Regions from separate parts of the Bradyrhizobium sp. NC92 genome, predicted to be linked through region 1. Evidence: predicted binding sites of a transcription regulator. Region 1 holds the regulator's gene; each other region holds the start of a gene.
The links. The regulator PhoB, encoded in region 1, activates phosphate uptake and scavenging genes when phosphate is short. The targets are predictions, from matches to a motif close to TGTCATNNANCTGTCAT.
Positions count from the first base shown of each region.

Region 1 (4,548 bases):
CCTCTATCCGGGCCAGCGCGCCACCGGCCAGCTGCTGCTTGACCAGACCAACATCCTCGACGCCAAGCTGGACCTCAACCTGTTGCGGGCCCGGGTCGGCATGGTGTTCCAGAAGCCGACGCCGTTCCCGATGACAATCTACGAGAACATTGCCTTCGGCATTCGTCTGTACGAGAAGATCTCGAAGTCGGAGATGGACGGCCGTGTTGAGAAGGCGCTGCGCGGCGGCGCGCTGTGGAACGAGGTCAAGGACAAGCTCAATGCCTCCGGCCTGTCGCTCTCCGGCGGCCAGCAGCAGCGCCTCTGCATCGCCCGCACCGTCGCGGTGCGGCCCGAGGTGATCCTGTTCGACGAGCCTTGCTCGGCGCTCGACCCGATCTCGACCGCCAAGGTCGAGGAACTGATCCAGGAATTGTCCGAGAACTACACGATCGCGATCGTCACCCACAACATGCAGCAGGCGGCGCGCGTCTCCGACAAGACCGCCTTCATGTATCTCGGCGAGCTGATCGAGTTCGACGACACCAGCAAGATCTTCACGTCGCCGAGCGATCGGCGCACGCAGGATTACATCACCGGCCGGTTCGGCTGAGGAGACGGAATATGGGTTCTGAACATACCGTAAAGGCCTTCGACAGCGATCTTCAGGAGCTCACTCGCCTGGTCGCCGAGATGGGCGGCATCGCCGAGCGCATGATCGTCGATTCCGTCGACGCGCTGATCCGCCGCGACGTGGCACTCGGCCAGCGCGTCGTCACCACCGACGCCGATCTCGACGCGCTGCAGAAGCGCATCGAGGAGCGCGCCGTGCTCACCATCGCCCGCCGCCAGCCAATGGCCGTCGACCTGCGCGAGATCGTCGGCGCCATGCGCGTTGCGACCGATCTCGAGCGCATCGGCGATCTCGCCAAGAACATGGGCAAGCGCGTCGCGGCGCTGGAGACGGATTTCCATCCGCTCAAGCTGTTCCGCGGCCTGGAGCACATGACAGACCTCGTGCAGCAGCAGGTCAAGAGCGTGCTCGACGCCTATGCCGCGCACGATTTGCCGGCGGCGATGGCGGTGTGGAAGGGCGACGAGGAAGTCGACGCCATCTGCACCTCGCTGTTCCGCGAGCTCCTCACCTATATGATGGAGGATCCGCGCAATATCTCGTTCTGCATCCACCTGATGTTCTGTGCCAAGAACATCGAGCGGATCGGCGACCACGCCACCAACATCGCCGAGACCGTGTTCTACATGATCGAGGGCCAGGCGATCACCGACAAGCGGCCGAAGGGCGACATGACGACCTTCGCCACGACGGTGCCGAATACCTAAGGAGCGACGACAACATGGGCGCACGCATTATGGTGGTAGAGGACGAGGAAGCTCTCACCGAGCTTCTCCGCTACAACCTCGAAGGCGACGGCTATGACGTCGAGACGGTGATGCGCGGCGACGACGCCGACACCCGCCTCAAGGAGCACATTCCCGATCTGATCGTGCTCGACTGGATGCTGCCGGGCCTGTCGGGCATCGAGCTGTGCCGGCGGCTTCGGACCCGTCCCGAGACCAAGCAGCTGCCGATCATCATGCTCACCGCGCGCGGCGAGGAGAGCGAGCGGGTACGGGGCCTCGCAACCGGCGCCGACGATTACATCGTCAAGCCGTTCTCGGTGCCGGAGCTGCTCGCGCGCGTGAAGGGTCTGCTCAGGCGCGCCAGCCCCGAGCGGCTCGCCACCGTGCTCGCCTATGGCGACATCGAGCTCGACCGCGACAAGCGCCGCGTGGCGCGCTCGGGCCGGCCGATCGATCTCGGCCCGACCGAATATCGCCTGCTGGAGTTCTTCCTGGAGCATCCCGGCCGCGTGTTCTCGCGCGAGCAGCTGCTCGATAGCGTCTGGGGCCGCGACATCTATATCGATGAGCGTACCGTCGACGTCCATATCGGCCGCCTGCGCAAGCTGCTCAATCTCGGCCGCGAGCAGGACCCGATCCGCACCGTCCGCGGCGCCGGCTACGCGCTGGATGATCGCTTCGCGAAGGCCGAGCAGACGTAAGATCTGCGAGCTGTTGGTGTGGTGAGCTGCGGCTACACCCTCAACCGTCATCCCGGGGCGCGCCCAGCGCGAGCCCGGGATCTCAGCGCGAGCGCTTGCGCTCGTCGCGATCAACCCAAGGACTTTGTTTGGCGAAGACCCGGCGTGACCATCTCGCGCAGCAATTGCGCCCTGTGGTTATGGATCCCCGCCTTCGCGGGATGGCACCGAGTGAGTTCAGCCGTCATCGTGTGACGGCTGCCGTATGTGCAGCCAACTAATTCCGCAAGCTCAGCGCGTGCTCGGCTTCGCCGGTGCGCGACGGCGGTCCGCTGCGGGCTGATAGGCCACGCGCGAATGCTGGGCGCAATAGGGCAGGCCGGAGAGCGCCTTGCCGCCGCAGAAGAAGAAATCCGGGCTCGAGGGATCGCCGACCGGCCAGTGGCAGGTCGCCTCGTTCAATTCCAGCAGCGACAGGCGCTGGCTCATCGGCACCACGTTGTCGTAGGTAACCGGCTCGGCTTCCACCTCGACCTCGAAGGCCTGCGCCAGCGCGGTGTTGCCGCGCGCAACGGGTCGCGTCACGCGCATCATGTGCTGCGCGGGCCGTGCCTTGCGCGGCCGCGGTGCTGCCGATGAAGGGCTCTTGGCGCGGCCGGACAGGCCGAGCCGGTGCACCTTGCCGATCACGGCATTGCGGGTCACATTGCCGAGCTCCGCCGCGATCTGGCTGGCCGAAAGTCCGGCCTCCCAGAGCTTCTTCAGCTGCTCGACGCGATCATCGGACCAGGTCAAAACCGTCATTGCACCCTTTCCCTCGCAGCGCGCCTGCCATCCTGGAGCCTTCGCCGCGATTGCCTAAAGCCTTGAAAAACCCGTGCCGCCAGAATCCCTTAAGGCTCGCCGGGCGCGCTCAAGACGCCCGAACGTTTACGCCGGTACATGAGGACTTTTGGGATCAGAACTGCTGCACGAGATGTCGTATCTGACAGTCCAAACGCTACAATATGGCGTGACTCCCGCGCAAGAGTCCGCCGACTCGCTTCCACATGTTCCGTGGTGAAAAACCCGCAAAATCGGCACCGCAAGACTACGGATTCAGCGTTTCGCGAGGCTTTCCGGGCGGCATTGACACCCGTCTTTCCAGGCATAAGATAGTGCCACGTGCCGCCCTTAAAAGGCGGCACGTTTCGTTTTCCGGGGCCGGTCAATGGTGCGTTGCGCAATGCGTGCCTCACACCGTCCGCAACATTCAAGTGACGTCATGACTAACAGCGCCGCGCCGCATTTGCTCCCCGTCTTCGCCAGGGCCGACCTCGGTTTCGAGCGCGGCGAAGGCTGCTGGCTGATCGCGACCAATGGTGATCGCTATCTCGATTTCACCTCGGGCGTGGCGGTGAATGCGCTCGGCCACGTTCATCCCGCGCTGGTCAAGGCGTTGCAGGAGCAGGCGACGAAGCTCTGGCACATGTCGAACCTGTTCCAGAGCCCCGATGGCGAGAAGCTCGCAAGCCGCCTCTGCAATGAGAGCTTCGCGGACTTCGTATTCTTCTGCAATTCCGGCGCCGAGGCGCTGGAAGGTGTGGTCAAGCTCGTCCGCCATCATCACTTCTCCAAGGGCCATCCGGAGCGTTATCGCATCATCACCTTCGAAGGCGCCTTCCATGGCCGCACGCTGGCGACGCTCGCCGCCACCGGGTCTGCGAAATATCTCGAGGGCTTCGGTCCGCCGATGGACGGCTTCGATCAGGTGCCGCACGGTGACCTCGACGCCGTGAAGAAGGCGATCGGCCCGCACACCGCCGGCATTCTCATCGAGCCGATCCAGGGCGAGGGTGGCGTTCGTGCTGCGCCTCACGCCTTCCTGAAGGTGTTGCGCGAGCTCTGCAACGAGCGCGGCCTGTTGCTCGCCTTCGACGAGGTGCAGACCGGCATGGGCCGCACCGGCGAACTCTTTGCCTACAAGCGCACCGGCGTCACACCGGACGTGATGTCGCTCGCCAAGGCGCTCGGCGGCGGCTTCCCGATCGGCGCGGTGCTGGCGACCGCGGATGCTGCCGCCGGCATGGGGCCCGGCTCGCACGGCTCGACCTTCGGCGGCAATCCGCTCGCGATCTCGGCTGCGAACGCCGTGCTCGACGTCATGCTCAAGCCCGGCTTCTTCGACCACGTGCAGAAGATGTCGCTGCTGCTCAAGCAGAAGCTCGCCTCCGTGATCGACCGTCATCCCGATGTCGTCTGCGAGGTGCGCGGCGAGGGCCTCCTGATCGGCATCAAGGCCGTGGTGCCGTCGGGCGATCTCGTCGCGGCGCTGCGCTCCGAAAAGCTGCTCACCGTCGGGGCCGGCGACAATGTCGTGCGCTTCCTGCCGCCCTTGATCGTCACCGAAGCGGAGATCGAGGACAGCGTCGGCCGGCTCGAACGCGCCTGCACGGCGATCTCCTCCAGTCAGACCAAGCGGGCGGCAAGCTGATGAGCACGACGCCCAACAAAGCTCCAAAGCACTTCCTGGACATCAACGAGCTGC
Region 1 covers NZ_CP104171.1:8,063,335-8,067,882, reverse strand. Annotated here, with positions in the region: gene pstB (phosphate ABC transporter ATP-binding protein PstB) at 1-592, shown strand, start outside; gene phoU (phosphate signaling complex protein PhoU) at 604-1,320, shown strand; gene phoB (phosphate regulon transcriptional regulator PhoB) at 1,335-2,042, shown strand; gene N2602_RS37500 (GcrA family cell cycle regulator) at 2,313-2,825, opposite strand; gene N2602_RS37495 (aspartate aminotransferase family protein) at 3,286-4,494, shown strand; gene argF (ornithine carbamoyltransferase) at 4,494-4,548, shown strand, end outside.

Region 2 (4,548 bases), 3.1 Mb from region 1:
CCACGCAGGTCGCGGGCGAGTCCCATGTGCACGAGATGGCGCCGCTGATGGGCGGCGAGGATTTCGCCTACATGCTGGAAGCGCGGCCCGGCGCCTTCATCTTCTGCGGCAACGGCGACAGCGCCGGCCTGCATCACCCCGCCTACAATTTCAACGACGAGGCGATCGTCTACGGCACGTCCTATTGGGTGAAGCTGGTCGAGGAGCAGCTCGCGGCGTCGTAGCTTTTCGTCACCTCGCCCCGCTTGCGGGGAGAGGTCGGCGCGAAGCGCCGGGTGAGGGGGACTCTCCGCGAGTCCATCTGTCACTATTTTCTCGGATGAAGCCCCTCACCCCAGCTCTCTCCCCGTAAAAACGGGGAGAGGGAGAGGCTCTCAGAACATCCGCGAGAAGATCACATAGAGCGTCGCCGACAGCATGATCGCGCAGGGCAGCGTCAGCACCCAGGCCATCAGCAGGTTGCGGATCGTCGACCATTGCAGGCCCGAACCGTTCGCCGCCATGGTGCCGGCGACGCCCGACGACAGCACATGCGTGGTGGAGACCGGAAGGCCGAACACGTCGGCCGCGCCGATCGTGGCGGCGGCCACGAGCTCGGCGGACGCTCCTTGCGCGTAGGTGAGATGGCTCTTGCCGATCTTCTCGCCGACCGTGATGACGATGCGCTTCCATCCGATCATGGTGCCGAGGCCGAGCGCGATGGCGACCGCGATCTTCACCCAGTTCGGGATGAACTTCGTGGCGGCATCGAGCGATCCCTTGTAGGCGTTCAGCGTCGCGATCTCCTCCTTGGTGAGATCGTTCTCCTTGTCCTTCATCAGGAAGCGGATCGCTTCGGAGGTCATGTACATGTCGTTGCGGGTGTTGCCGACGGCTTCCGCGGGCACCTTGTTCAGCGTGCCATATTTGGCGACCTGGTCGCCGACGTCCTTCACCAGCACGGCAAGCGAGGGATAGGTGCCCTCGTTGATGTGGCGCAGCGTGATGTACTGCGTCACGGCGGGGCGGGGATCGCCGATGATGCTGTGGCCGGCGCCCTTCGCCGAGATCACCTTGGCGGCGGCATCGGAGGTCTTCTGGAACTGGACGACCTGCGATTCCGGCAGCGCGCGGTTGAGCGCGTAGGCCGTCGGTACGGTGCCGATCAGGATCAGCATGATCAGGCCCATGCCCTTCTGGCCGTCGTTCGAGCCGTGCGCGAAGCTGACGCCGGTGCACGTCGCGATCAAGAGGCCGCGGATCCACAGCGGCGGCGCCTTGTTGCCCTCCGGCGCGGAATAGAGCGCCGGGTTGCGCACGATGAACTTGAGCAGGAGCAACAGCGTGGCGGCGCAGATGAAGCCGAACAGGGGCGACAGCAGCAGCGCGTAGCCGATCTCGGTCGCCTTGGTCCAGTCCACGCCCGAGGTGCCGTCGCGGCCGCGCATGACGGCGTTGGCGACGCCGACGCCGATGATCGAGCCGATCAGCGTATGCGAGGAGGAGGCGGGCAGGCCGAAAAACCAGGTGCCGAGATTCCACAGGATGGCGGCGATCAGCAGCGCGAACACCATGGCAAAACCGGCGCTGGAGCCGACCTGGAGGATCAGCTCGACCGGCAGCAGCGAGACGATGCCGAAGGCGACCGCGCCGGAGGACAGGAGCACGCCGAGGAAGTTGAAGAAGCCCGACCACATCACCGCGACTTCGGCCGGCAGCGAATGGGTGTAGATCACGGTCGCCACCGCATTGGCGGTGTCGTGGAAGCCGTTGACGAATTCGAAGCCCAGCGCGATCAGGAGCGCGACGAACAGGAGGATGTAGGGCAGGTAGGTCGTGACCCGCGCGCCGGTGGCATTGACGTCGACATAGATGCTGTAAGCGACGAACAGCAGGCCCGCGGCGAGGATGCCGAAGAACAGGATCATCGTCAGCGGATTGAAGCCCTTGTCGAGATTTGGCCGCGAGGCCGGCTGGACGGGCGCGGGATCTGCTACCGCGCGGTCGAATGCAACATCGGTCATGTCTGGACGCCCCTTAACTTTCAGGTCAAGGCATTGTCCGCGATGGATTTGAAGCCTGGATGACAACCGAGGCGCGAAAGCCGTTTTCCTGCAAGTATGCCGTTGTCCTGCCAGTGCTTAGGCGGCGCGTGCGGCCTTTTTCTGCAAGCCGGCGGCGATCTTCAGATCCTCGACAAAGCGTCGATACTCCAGCACCTTGGCTTCGGGATCGGGCAGCCGCAGCAGATAGGACGGATGCACCGTCACGAGCGCCTTGCGCCCGTCGGGAAGATCGATCAACCGGCCGCGGTTCTTGCCGATGGGAGTGATCTTGCCGAACACGCTCTGCGCGGCAGTTGCGCCCATCGCCACGATAAGATCGGGCTGGATTGCCGAAACTTCCCGCTCATACCATTGCCGGCACGCCCGGATCTCCGGGGTGTTCGGCTTCTGGTGCAGGCGGATCTTTCCGCGCGGCACGAATTTGAAGTGCTTCACCGCGTTGGTGACATAGACCTTCTTGCGGTCGACGCCGGCCTCCTCCAGCGCGCGGTCGAGCATCTGCCCGGCCGGGCCGACGAAGGGGTGACCGGCGAGGTCTTCCTTGTCGCCGGGCTGCTCGCCGACCAGCATGATGTTGGCATTCTTCGGGCCTTCGCCGAACACGGTCTGCGTCGCGTCCTTGTACAGATGGCAGGCGCGGCAATGCGCGGCCTCCTCGCGGAGCGTTTCGAGATCGTCGGCAGCTGGCTTGCGTTTCATCGGAGCCTCCGGCCGCTTCTGAGGCTTATGCGGATCGGTTGCGGCATTGGCGATCATGGCACCGGTCATGCGTTCGGCGTCCTCGATCAAGGGCTTAATGATCGAAGCCTCGGGCAGGTTCCTCCAATATTTCTTCGGCATCTCGGCCTGCATCGCCTTCACCTTGAGCCGGGCCGGATTGAAGATGCTGGCGTAGTAATGCCGCCAGGTTTCCTCGAGACGGTCTTCGCCCGGCGCCTCGCTCTTGCTGACGCCCGGCGTGAACGAGAGCGCATGGCCGTCCCAATGCGCGCAGAGGTCCGGGGTCAGGATCGACCAGGGCATGTCGGCAAAGCGCTTGGCGAAGAACGGCGCGGCGAGCTCGACGATATGATGCTCCGGCTCGAACCAGGCGACGTAATGCGCCTGGCGTTCCCGGCCGATCTCGCGGAAGCGGACGAAGGCATGCATCTTGTGCTCGTCGCGATAGACCGCTTTCGCCATGGAAGTGACGCGCGCGACATCAGGATCGGTCGCGACCTCGATGAGATCGTGGTTGTCCTTCAGCCGGAACAGCAAGCGATAGAGGATCGCAAAGCGCTCGCCGTCGCGGTGCAGGATCGCCGCCTTGGCGAGCTCGACGAATTTGCCTGATACGTTGAAGGTACCGTCGTTCACCTCGAGGATCGGAGACGGCGCGGGGGACGCGAACAACTCGGCTTCGCCGCCTTGCACGGTCCAGGTGACGTCGCTGGGCGGCACGTGGTGAAGCACGAGGCTGCGCGCGGCATTGCGCCAGCCGTCGAAATCGGTTTCGGTGTCGAGGGTGATGTACTGCATCAGAAGCCAAATCCCAGTTGCGTTGCCTTCGGCTTGAACCGTTCGATCAGCCCGGCGGAATCGAGACGATGCGATGAGGGGCGGTGATCGCTGAGGACGATGAACGGCAGCGCCTTGTTGCGTGGCACATGCAGCCGCGCGAGATCGGCGAGGCGGATCGTGGTGGTGCGCCTTGTTGCGATGATGCGGTCGACCGTCCTGGTGCCGAAGCCCGGAACGCGCAGCAGTTCCTCACGGCTGGCGCGGTTGACGTCGAGCGGGAAGCGGTCGCGGTGGCGCAGCGCCCAGGCGAGCTTGGGATCGATGTCGAGCGGCAGCATCGCGCTGTCGTCGACGATCTCGCCGACGTCGAAGCCGTAGAACCGCATCAGCCAGTCGGCCTGGTAGAGCCGGTGCTCGCGCAGCAGCGGCGGCGCGCGCAGGGGCAGTGCGCGGCTGGCATCGGGGATCGGGCTGAAGGCGGAGTAATAGACGCGCCGCAGCCGGTAGGCGCCGTAAAGGTTGGCGCTGGTGTGGAGAATGGTGTGATCGGAGGCGCTATCTGCGCCGACGATCATCTGCGTACTTTGGCCTGCGGGCGCGAAGCGCTGCGGCTTGGCCTTTGTTTTCGTTGTGCGGTTCTCCTCGGCCTCGTCCAGCTTCAGCCGCAGCCGGCCCATGGTGCGGCGGATCGCGCGCACGTCCTTCTCCGGCGCGAATTGCTGCAGGCTCGTCTCCTCAGGCATCTCGATGTTGATCGAAAGGCGGTCGGCATATTTGCCCGCCTCCGCGATCAGCGCGTCGTCGGCCTCGGGAATGGTCTTGAGATGGATGTAGCCGCGGAAGTGATGCTCCTCGCGCAGTTTGCGCGCGACGCTCACCACTTGCTCCATCGTGTAGTCGGGGCTGCGGATGATGCCGGAGGAGAGAAACAGGCCCTCGATGTAGTTGCGCCGGTAGAAGTCGAGCGTGAGCTTGACCAATTCGTCGATGGTGAAGCGGGCGC
Region 2 covers NZ_CP104171.1:2,789,554-2,794,101, forward strand. Annotated here, with positions in the region: gene N2602_RS13000 (M20 aminoacylase family protein) at 1-224, shown strand, start outside; gene N2602_RS13005 (inorganic phosphate transporter) at 375-2,003, opposite strand; gene N2602_RS13010 (UdgX family uracil-DNA binding protein) at 2,121-3,563, opposite strand; gene N2602_RS13015 (putative DNA modification/repair radical SAM protein) at 3,563-4,548, opposite strand, start outside.
Region 2: the regulator PhoB is predicted to act here: its motif matches at 2,052-2,068, upstream of N2602_RS13005 (inorganic phosphate transporter).

Region 3 (4,548 bases), 4.1 Mb from region 1:
CCTGGGACGCCTCGTAGAGCGCATCGATGATGTCGGGGTCGACCAGCGCATTCATCTTCATCCAGACCGCGCCCGGACGGCCGTGCCGCGCATGCGCGGTCTCGCCCTGGATGTGCTCGATGATGCGCTTGCGCAAGGTCAGCGGCGACACGGCCATCTTTTCCAGATCGCTCGGCGCGGCATAGCCGGTGATGAAATTGAACACGCGCGCGGCATCGCGGCCGATGGTCGGGTCCGAGGTGAAGTAGGAAAGGTCGGTGTAGATGCGCGCGGTGACCGGGTGATAGTTGCCGGTGCCGGTGTGGACGTAGGTCGTCAGGCTGCCGCCCTCGCGGCGCACCACCATCGAGAGCTTTGCGTGCGTCTTCAGTTCGAGGAAGCCATAGACGACCTGCACGCCGGCGCGTTCGAGATCGCGCGCCCAGCGGATGTTGGCTTCCTCGTCGAACCGCGCTTTCAGCTCGATCAGTGCCGTGACGGATTTGCCGGCTTCGGCCGCTTCGGCGAGCGCGCGCACGATCGGTGAGTTGTTGGAGGTCCGGTAGAGGGTCTGCTTGATCGCGACGACATCAGGGTCGCGCGTGGCCTGCTGCAGGAACTGCACGACGACGTCGAACGACTCATAGGGATGATGGACGATCAGGTCCTTCTGCCGGATCGCGGCAAAGATGTCGCCGCCATGCTCGCGCACGCGTTCGGGATGGCGCGGCACGTAAGGGGTGAATTCGAGGTCGGGGCGGTCGAGCCGGGTCAGCTGCGAGAGCTCGTTCATCGCCTGCACGCCGTCGACCAGGAACACCTCGTCGTCGGCGGCCGAGAGCGCGTGCTGCACGAAGCTGCGCAGCTCCTCCGGCATCTTGGCGTCGATCTCGAGCCGGATCACCGATCCGCGGCGGCGGCGCTTCAGCGCGGTCTCGAACAGGCGGACGAGGTCTTCGGCCTCTTCCTCGATTTCGAGCTCGGAGTCGCGAATGATCCGGAAGGCGCCATGGCCGTGCAGATTGTAGCCGGGGAACAAGCGGTTGATAAACAGGGCGGTGGCCTGTTCCAGCGAGATCAGGCGCACCGTGCCCTCCGCCGGCAGGCGGATGAAACGGTCGATCTTGCCGGGCATGCGGATCAGCGCGTTCATCTGCTTGCCGTCGGCGGCGCGCGTGAGGTGCAGCGCGATGGTGAAGCCGAGGCTCGGAATGAACGGGAAGGGGTGGGCCGGATCGATCGCCAGCGGCGTCAGCAGCGGGAACACGTTGTTGAGGAAGTAGTCCTCGATCCAGGTCCGTTCAGCCTTGGTGACGTCCTTGCCGTCGACCAGCACGATGCCGACATCGGCCAGCGTGCCGCGCAGGTCGCGCCAGATCGCCTGCTGGTCGGAGGCGAGCTGGGAGACGGTGCGGTTGATCAGCGCGAGCTGCTCGGACGGCGTCAGGCCGTCGGGGCTGCGTTCGGCAATGCCCTCGCGCACCTGGGCCTTGATGCCGGCAACGCGGACCATGAAGAACTCGTCGAGGTTATTCGCCGAAATCGACAGGAATCGCACCCGCTCCAGCACGGGGTGGCTGGGGTTGACCGATTCCTCCAGGACGCGGCGGTTGAAATGCAGCCAGGACAGCTCGCGGTTGATGAACCGCTCGGGGCTGGACGCGATTGCCGGGAGGCCCTCGGTTTCCGGGGCTTTCTCTTTGGTTTCAAGAGCTTGCGCAGAGTCCATCAGAAGTCGGTCCATCCAGTTCACCCAATTGCGACTTAAGCGCAAAATCGGCGGGAGCATGTGTTAGAGCGATGACGTTTCGATGACATTGATGTTCCGCCGCCGCCCCGCGTCAAGCGGGCTTCAGGGAGGCCTGCGAGCCGGTCAGGCGTCCCGGAGCAGCTCGGCGGCCAGCGCCCGGGTGACGGGACGGCCGAGCCGCAGGGCTTCGCTGTCGAGCAGCTCGATGGCGCGGCGGGCGGCGGCCGAGGACCGTTCCAGGCGGGTGGCGAGGTAGCCGACCACGCTCTCGTCCACATTGAGCTGGCGGTCGGCGCAGAACTTGACGATGAGGCCGCGGAACAGCTGGTCGTCGGGCGGCAGCAGCGTGACCACCGGAACGGCGCGCAGGCGCGAGCGCAGGTCGCGCAGCTCGATCTGAAGCGCGGCCGGTGCCTCGCGCCCGGTGAAGAGGACGTAGGCGCCGTCCTCGCGGGCGAGATTCATCAGGTGAAACAGGGCGCGCTCGTCGAAGTCCCCAGCCTTGAGATCCTCGACCACCAGCGCGCCGGTAGCGAGCGCGCCGGGCACGGCCGCCGCGGTCAGCGCACTGGCGGTGGTCGAACGGGCGCCAGCGTCCTCGGCCCAGATCGCGGCGAGATGGCTCTTGCCGCTGCCCTCCGGGCCCGCCAGCCACATGATCCGGTTCGGCCATTCCGGCCAGCTGTCGATCAGGCCGAGACCGGCCGCGTTGGCGGGGCCTTCGAGGAAGTTGTCCCGGCTGAGGCTCTCCGCATGCGGAAGTGCAAACGCCAATTGTCGGGGATGAACGCGGCCTGCCACGCTTGCTTTGCTCCATGCCGGCGCGCCGGCCGGTTCGAAGAGAATTCGATTTGATCGAGCGGAGATGGCCTTTACGAGGCCGCTTCCACTTTCATTTGGCCTCGATCGTGCTCATGTGCCGCAGCCACTCGACGAGATAGAGCGACACGGAGGAGAGCGTGAGGACCGTGACGAGACCCATCAGGATGATATCATAGGGCGCGGGCTTGAAGCCGAAGGCAAGCGCCGCCAGCACCAGGGCTGCGAACGCCACTTGCGCGACCGTGTTGAGCTTGGACACTTTCGACGGCTTCATCTCGACCGGCCGGTCGAACAGCCAGGACACGATCACGGCGGCGACGATCATGATGTCGCGCGAGACCACCAGGATCACGATCCAGCGCGGGATCGCGCCCCAGATGCCGAGCGCCATGTAGATCGAGACCAGCAGCGCCTTGTCGGCGAGCGGATCGAGCAGGGCGCCCAGCTCGCTCGTCATGTTGAAGCGCTTGGCCAAGAACCCGTCCACGGCATCGCTGATGCCGGCGATGAGGAAGACGGCGAACGCGACCTCCATTTGGCTCGATACGATGGCCCAGACGATGATCGGGACCAGCATGATGCGGCCCAGGGTAATGATGTTTGGAATACTCACGCAGCGCTTCCCGGCACCGGTTCTGACCTCAAATCCGGCCCGTTGCAGGCTGAACCGGTTGATATGTCTACATAGTATAGCGGGGAGCGCCATGCGAGCCATTGCGCGTCCCCGGAATTCGACGTAACCAGCCGCAAACCCACTGGAAATCGGGCATGACCGACCGCAAAAACGGCCTCACTTACGCCGATTCAGGCGTCGATATCGACGCGGGCAACCGCCTGGTCGACCTGATCAAGCCGATGGTGCGCGCCACCGCACGGCCGGGCGCCGATGCCGAGATCGGCGGCTTCGGCGGCCTGTTCGACCTCAAGGCGGCCGGCTTCAAGGATCCGGTCCTCGTGGCCGCGACCGACGGCGTCGGGACCAAGGTCAAGATCGCGATCGAGACCGGGCTGCATGGCGGCATCGGCATCGACCTCGTCGCCATGAGCGTCAACGACCTCGTGGTGCAGGGCGCCGAGCCGCTGTTTTTCCTGGACTATTTCGCCTGCGGCAAGCTCGACCCCGAGGCCACTGCGGCGATCGTCGCAGGCGTTGCAGAAGGATGCCGCGAATCCGGCTGCGCGCTGATCGGCGGGGAAACCGCCGAGATGCCCGGCCTCTACAAGGACGGCGACTACGACCTCGGCGGCTTTGCCGTCGGCGCCGCCGAGCGCGGTACGTTGCTGCCGCGAAAGGACATCGCCGCGGGCGATGCCGTGATCGGTCTCGCTTCGTCCGGCGTGCATTCCAACGGCTTCTCGCTGGTCCGCAAGATCGTCGAACAGTCGGGCCTCAGCTTCGAGGCGCAGGCGCCGTTCGCGCCGGTGATGACGCTCGGCGGCGCGCTGCTGACGCCGACCAGGCTGTACGTCAAATCCTGCCTGCGCGTTATCCGGGAGACCGGCGCGGTGAAGGGGCTCGCCCACATTACCGGCGGCGGCTTCACCGACAACATCCCGCGCGTGCTGCCCAAGCACCTCGGCGTCGGCATCGATCTGGCACGCCTGCCGGTGCTGCCGGTGTTCAAATGGCTGGCCGCGCAGGCCGGCATTGCCGAGCTGGAAATGCTGCGCACCTTTAATTGCGGCATCGGCATGATCGCGATCGTCGAGCCCGACAAGGTCGACAAGGTGATCGAGGTCTTCACCGACGCCGGCGAGACCGTGGCGCAGCTCGGCACCGTGATTCCGGCCGAGGGCGAGCACCGCGTCGTCTATAACGGCCATCTCGACATGGCGCTGTGATGAAGCGCCGCGTCGCCATCCTGATTTCCGGGCGCGGCTCCAACATGGCCGCGCTGATCAGGGCAGCCGCTGCCGCCGATTTTCCGGCGGAGATATCGCTCGTCATCTCCAACAAGGCCGATGCGCTCGGCCTCGAACGTGCCCGGGCGGGCGGC
Region 3 covers NZ_CP104171.1:3,835,277-3,839,824, forward strand. Annotated here, with positions in the region: gene N2602_RS17810 (RNA degradosome polyphosphate kinase) at 1-1,708, opposite strand, end outside; gene N2602_RS17815 (DnaA ATPase domain-containing protein) at 1,853-2,530, opposite strand; gene N2602_RS17820 (CDP-alcohol phosphatidyltransferase family protein) at 2,622-3,164, opposite strand; gene purM (phosphoribosylformylglycinamidine cyclo-ligase) at 3,320-4,393, shown strand; gene purN (phosphoribosylglycinamide formyltransferase) at 4,393-4,548, shown strand, end outside.
Region 3: the regulator PhoB is predicted to act here: its motif matches at 1,780-1,796, upstream of N2602_RS17810 (RNA degradosome polyphosphate kinase).